One region of the Psychrobacillus sp. 05T411 genome, then DNA from elsewhere that is predicted to be linked to it. Evidence: predicted binding sites of a transcription regulator. Region 1 holds the regulator's gene; the other holds the start of a gene.
What was found. The regulator LexA, encoded in region 1, represses DNA repair genes until DNA is damaged. The targets are predictions, from matches to a motif close to CGAACATATGTTCG.

Region 1 (3,424 bases):
AGCTTTATTGTACGTAGCAGCTAAATGAGCTTCTGCCATTGCCATACCTACCGCCATTCCAATACCTTGTCCAAGTGGCCCTGTTGTTGCTTCTACACCCGCAGTATGACCAAACTCTGGATGTCCTGGAGTTTTAGAGCCCCACTGTCTAAAGTTTTTAATCTCTTCCATTGGTAGGTTATATCCACCAAGGTGAAGAAGACTATAAAGAAGCATGGAACCATGACCTGCTGATAATACAAAACGGTCACGATTAAACCAGTTAGGATTATTAGGGTTGTGACGTAAATGTTTTGTCCATAAGGTATAAGCCATTGGTGCTGCTCCCATAGGAAGACCTGGATGGCCTGAATTTGCCTTATCAATTGCATCAATAGATAAGGTACGAATTGTATTAATTGCAAGTAAATCTGACTGTAATGACATAAATGACATCCTCTCGAACAAAATTTTTAACTATAGTACTAGTTTAGACAACAATGCACCTATTATCAATGGTTTCTGAAATGATTAATTCAGAAACTTACCTTTTTTCGCTTGTTGTACTTTCGCTGGAGTAACATCATTTCCTGCCGGATCAATAATTTTTACACTCTCAATCGTATCTCTCATCGTAGAGCGAAACGTTTCTAAGTATTCTTTTCTTAGAGCGCTTTGTTCTTTTGCTTCTTCTATAGATAGACCTGTTGTTTTAGATTTTTTAGAGAGCTCGCTAATTCGCGCTAGTTTTTCTTTACTTAACATATATATCATCCTTTCCTTTTGTACCTCTTATAAAGGTAAGGAAAAAACCGTCAGAGTGCAAGTCTTTACACTTCCTGAGACTCCACAAATTCAATATATCTACGATGAACAGTTGCTTTACTAATTTCAAAGCCTAATCCTTTTAATGTGGAGGTTATTTCGTCGTAAGTTAAGCCTGCATTTCTAAGTCTTACAATTTCCTCAACAGGTGTATCAATACGTTCCCTTCCTTCCGGATTCCCTTTCGATTTTAAGTTTTTCTCTGGTCGAAATCCTTTCGAGACAGCACGCTTCATCCCCCGTTTAATCTTGGCATTATGAAGCTTTCGTTGGTACTCCTCTACAAGCGCTAAAATTTCTAACAGCATGGAATCCATCTCGTTTAAATTTAATATTCCTTTATCTTGTAAAGTAAAGACGGAAGTGTTAGTTTTTTGCAGTAAATGGAGCACTGCCATTCGACCATTTCCGCGACCGATTCTGGTTTCATCTTGGACAAAAACCGCTTTAATATCGAATTCTTTAATGTATGTGAGTAGATCAAGTAGCCCATCACGCTCCATATCATATCCGCTATGTTGGTCGGAAAACACTTCACTTACTTCATAACCTTGTGCTTGTGCAAATTCCATCAACTCTTCTTGTTGTCTAGTCAAAGAGGATTCTTGTGTCTCTTTTGCTGTGCTCACACGACAATATATGACTGCTTTCAATTGCTATCACTCGCTATCTCTGTACCATGATCAAAATGAAAATTATCTTTTACCTCTGGAATGAAAAGCATATCCCCTGCTTTAATATGGGAGGTTTGTAGATTATTTATGACCATCACGTTTTTTATCCAAACTTCTTTTGGTTCATTCGTTGCAAACTTATCTGCAAGTTCCCATAAAGAATCACCTTGTTCTATTTTAATTTGATGCTGTTGTTCTGTCGACATTGTATTGGAAATTATTATTGTCATCAAAAAAGCGAAACTTAATCCTAAAAATAATGTAATAAAATAGTTTTCTTTCATCCAGTTCATCTATAAATCCCCCTAATTAGAATGCTTGTTCGGAATGTATGTTCTAATAATAAAACGAACATTTGTTTTTGTCAACACTTATTAGAACCTATGTTTGCATAAAGTTTGAGAGACTGTTATACTATTAGTAAGAAAGAAATTAGTAGAAAAATGACCAAAAAAAAGAGGTGAACTCAATGAAAAAAGCGTCGAAAAGACAAGAAGATATTTTAGCTTTTATTAAGGAAGAAGTTCGTACAAAAGGGTATCCACCATCTGTACGGGAAATTGGCGAAGCAGTTGGACTAGCATCGAGTTCTACGGTGCACGGGCATCTTGCTCGCTTAGAGAGTAAAGGACTTATTAGAAGAGACCCAACGAAACCGCGCGCAATAGAAATACTGGACGGGATTGCGGAAAAACAAGGAGTCGTGCATGTACCACTAGTAGGGAAAGTAACCGCTGGTCTTCCGATTACTGCAATTGAAAATATTGAGGAATTTTTCCCACTGCCTGAAACGTTCGGTACAGCTGATGATCATTTATTTATGTTAGAGATTATGGGAGATAGTATGATCGAGGCGGGAATTTTAAATGGAGATTATGTTGTTGTAAAACAACAGCAATCTGCAAATAATGGAGATATCGTTGTCGCGATGACAGAAGAAGATGAAGCTACGGTTAAACGTTTTTTCAAAGAAAAAACTTTCTTCCGATTGCAACCTGAGAATTCTTCGATGGATCCGATTATCGTTAACCAAGTATCGATTCTTGGTAAAGTAGTTGGTGTATACCGCAATATCCAATAGAATTCTTGAAAACTTGACAAATGATACGAATGTCCGTATGATGACAAAGAGCCGATATCATATTTAAACGAAAAGTGGACATTTTCGTTTAAATCATCGAAAAACCCTCTCACCTTTAAATGGTGAGAGGGTTTTGTTTTATGATTCTTCCTGTATTTCTACTTCTTCTCCGTTTAGAACTAAGCGATAGGAGATATCTGCTTTCAACGAAGCAGATACGGCACAATATTTTTCTTCTCCAAGTTTTATGGCACGAATTACTTTTTTTGCATCGATATCCCCTTTTACATCGAATAATAAATCAGCTGCAGTAAATGCAGTTGGTAATTCTTCCCGACGAGCCCCGTCTACTGTAATTTCGATGGATTCAATTTTTTCTAAATGCGGTTTTAATATCATTGTAACGTCAATACCGATACATCCCGCTAACGAACTAAGTAACATTTCGGTTGGTGTTGGTGCTTGTCCTAGTCCTCCATAGTTTGCTGTTGCATCCATTACCATCGGATAACCAGAAGGTCCTTTTGCTTCAAACGCTCTTCCACCTTGCCATATTGCTTTTACTTCCATTATCAATCATACTCCTTTAGTTAAAATTCATTTACTTTCGCTAAAAACTTTTGGGCACGATCAGTGGATGGATGTGCAAAAAACGTTTTCGGTTCTGCATCCTCCACAATTTGACCGTCCGCCATAAATAAAATACGATTCGCCGCATCTTGGGCAAACTTCATCTCATGCGTAACGATGACCATTGTCATCCCTTCGTCCGCCAATTCTTTCATCACTTTTAATACTTCTCCAACTAGTTCTGGATCGAGTGCAGACGTTGGTTCGTCAAATAACATAATTTTCGGTTCCATTG
Region 2 (3,424 bases), on a different contig from region 1:
GCAGCACGAGTGGGCTCGTGACTGCGGCAAGCGCGAAGGTTAGCGGTCACCACGTCGCATTATCCCTAAAAAGTATTGCTTCTTAAATGTTGCATTTCTTTCTAAAAGTAGTACAATGAAATAAGAACAAGTGTTCTTGAAAAGGAGAGTCGATATGCCATTAATACCGGAAGAGGCCATCCCTTATTTAGAAAACATGATCTATCTACCAATGGTATTAACTATTCTGGAGAAGGATCGAATGATTTTTGAACAAGGTCCCTTTAAGTTAAAGCGTCCGTATGTAGCTATGGTAGAAGGAGCCGTAAAACAAGTTCAAATCGAATTGAAACAAACCCATATTTATATGAAAAGACATAGTATGAAAGTTCTTCGCGGAGAGGGAGATGATATGTTCACGGAATATGTATTTTTTCATGGAGGCTATGAAGAACATCGTCGTTATTTAAATGTCCGACTCCGCAACCGAGTGGAAGAACTACTCACTATTTATTTGGGGATTGTGGAAAATGCGCGTTAACCAAATAAATCTTTTTGAAACAGCGGATTACGAGAAGTGATTAGACTATTATTTACTAGATGACTCATTCTTTTTAAGAAATGCATATTTAGAATGTTGGCAAATCCAACTTGTCGGCTAATTGTAGTTGGAGAAGAAGGTACTTGTATCTTTTGTTCATTCGCTAAAACAATCGTACAGCCACCTTCGGAGGGATAGAAGGATTCGATGGCTCCAAGAGAAAACCATGTGTTTAAATCAGATTTTGGAGAAAGGATAGGGATTAAAATACACGGACTCCCAAAGTCATGTGCAATAAGAATAGGAAGCTTCAAATAATTTCCAATCGCTTCTTTTGATAATTTAGTTGAGTGTTGAAAAGAAGAACCGTAATAGGAACAAGAATGACGGACAATGTCATAAGGCTTTTTGCCTATAACCTTAGTTTCGCCCGAATAACTGATCGCTTTAGTAAAAACTTTGTTATTAATTACAATTGGTTGAAGTACAGCGGTGTCAAATGAAACTAGGAAAGACTTTTCTTCTTTTTTATTGAACATATACATTCACTCCTTAGTAAGTTATAACTTAATTGTAGTTAAATATGGAAAAAAAGCAAGTAAATATATCGAGTTTTTGAAATGTTTACTCTTTATTTTAAAATCGCAATTTTCCGAAAATAGTTGCAACTAACGCCAAGCTTTTATATAATGAAAAAAAGGCATCGGGGTGATGGAAATGGACAAACAATATTCATATGCAGATTTTTTAAGAGCGATGGGTCAGCCAGGAAAAGAAAGTTCTGCAGAAAAATTGTTGAACGAAATTTATCTTGATATGTTTTTGAACATTATCCACCGGGAACAAAGTAGTAAACGATTATTAGAACAGATAGACGAGGCACTGGACCAAAAAGACGAAAAAGCATTTACACAATACACGAATGCATTACAACAATTAAATAATCCAAAGTGATGGATAGAAAAGCCGCTTATGTTTAGGCGGCTTTTCTTATGTGCAAAAAATAATGAAAAAACATACGTTCGTTTTATTAGGATTCAAAAAAAGAGTATGTTAAACTGAAACTATTCAACCAGTGGGAGGCTTATCTATGGAACAAATTTTCGATTTGCAAGCTCCGTATGAGCCAGCAGGAGATCAAATAGAAGCGATAAAAGAATTAGTAAAAGGTGTTCAAGAAGGGAAGAAACATCAAACATTGCTTGGTGCAACAGGTACTGGAAAAACATTTACCATTTCAAATGTTATCCAACAAACGAACAAGCCAACCCTTATAATGGCGCATAATAAAACACTTGCAGGGCAGCTGTATAGCGAGTTTAAAGAGTTCTTTCCAAACAATGCTGTCGAGTATTTCGTAAGTTATTATGATTACTTCCAGCCAGAAGCGTACGTGCCTCAAACAGATACGTATATTGAAAAAGATTCAAGTATCAATGAAGAAATTGATAAACTTCGACACTCCGCTACCTCATCGTTATTCGAGAGAAAAGACGTCATCATTATTGCCTCCGTTTCGTGTATATACGGACTCGGAAATCCAGAGGAATACAGAGACATGGTCGTTTCCCTTCGAACAGGAATGGAAATCGAGCGAAACCAGTTACTTCGAAAATTAGTCGATATCCAGTATGAAAGAAACGATATAAATTTTACAAGGGGTACATTCCGTGTGCGTGGAGATGTTGTTGAAATTTTCCCCGCATCAAGAGATGAAAAATGTCTTCGTGTAGAGTTTTTTGGTGATGAAATCGATCGTATTCGAGAAGTCGATGCACTTACAGGAGAAATAATGGCAGAACGTGAACATGTAGCCATCTTCCCCGCATCTCACTTCGTTACACGAGAAGAAAAGATGAAATTGGCCATAGAGAATATCGAAAAAGAATTAGAAGAACAATTAAAGATATTGCGTGCGGAGGATAAATTACTAGAGGCACAACGACTAGAGCAGCGTACGCGCTATGATTTAGAAATGATGGAAGAGATGGGCTTTTGTTCAGGCATTGAAAACTATTCCCGTCATCTCACTTTACGTGAAGCAGGGGCAACTCCATATACATTATTAGATTATTTTCCAAAAGATTTTTTATTGGTAGTGGACGAAAGCCATGTTTCATTACCACAAGTTAGAGGAATGTTTAATGGAGACCAAGCAAGGAAATCAGTATTAGTAAACCACGGTTTCCGATTGCCGTCTGCACTTGATAATAGACCACTTACTTTTAGTGAATTTGAAGACCATGTCCATCAAGCGGTATATGTATCAGCGACACCTGGTCCTTATGAGCTAGAGCATACACCAGAAATGGTCGAACAAATCATTCGTCCAACAGGCTTATTGGATCCGATTATTACATTGAAACCGATTGAAGGACAAATTGATGATTTGATCAATGAAATACATGAGCGTACAGCGAAAAATGAACGGGTACTTATAACGACATTAACGAAGAAAATGTCGGAAGATCTGACGGATTATTTAAAAGAAATCGGCATTAAAGTACAGTATTTACATTCGGAAGTGAAAACATTAGAGCGAATTGAAATCATAAGAGATCTTCGTTTAGGAACATATGATGTCCTGATTGGAATCAACTTACTAAGGGAAGGGCTTGACCTACCAGAAGTGTCTCTTGTCACGATTTTAGATGCGGATAAAGAAGGATTTTTACGTTCGGAGCGTTCATTAATACAAACAATAGGACGTGCAGCAAGAAATTCGAATGGTGAAGTAATAATGTATGCGGATAAAATGACGGACTCTATGCGAAAAGCGATAGACGAAACGCAACGACGTCGTACTATTCAAATGGAATACAATGAAAAGCATGGCATCACGCCAAAAACAATTGAAAAGAAAATTCGAGAAGTTATTCGTGCAACCCAAGTAGCAGAAGAAGA

Region 2: a site for LexA is predicted at 1,532-1,545, ahead of uvrB (excinuclease ABC subunit UvrB). Genes of this name have one in related genera too.

The regions. Positions count from the first base shown of each region.
Region 1 covers NZ_JBFTLO010000003.1:258,942-262,365, reverse strand. The annotation lists gene tkt (transketolase) at 1-426, opposite strand, end outside; gene AC1DFT_RS04050 (DUF896 domain-containing protein) at 511-744, opposite strand; gene AC1DFT_RS04045 (YneB family resolvase-like protein) at 810-1,457, opposite strand; gene yneA (cell division suppressor protein YneA) at 1,454-1,771, opposite strand; gene lexA (transcriptional repressor LexA) at 1,948-2,559, shown strand; gene AC1DFT_RS04030 (OsmC family protein) at 2,698-3,129, opposite strand; gene AC1DFT_RS04025 (amino acid ABC transporter ATP-binding protein) at 3,150-3,424, opposite strand, start outside.
Region 2 covers NZ_JBFTLO010000002.1:193,457-196,880, reverse strand. The annotation lists gene AC1DFT_RS02415 (YhjD family protein) at 155-520, shown strand; gene AC1DFT_RS02410 (competence protein ComK) at 517-1,059, opposite strand; gene AC1DFT_RS02405 (IDEAL domain-containing protein) at 1,238-1,474, shown strand; gene uvrB (excinuclease ABC subunit UvrB) at 1,611-3,424, shown strand, end outside.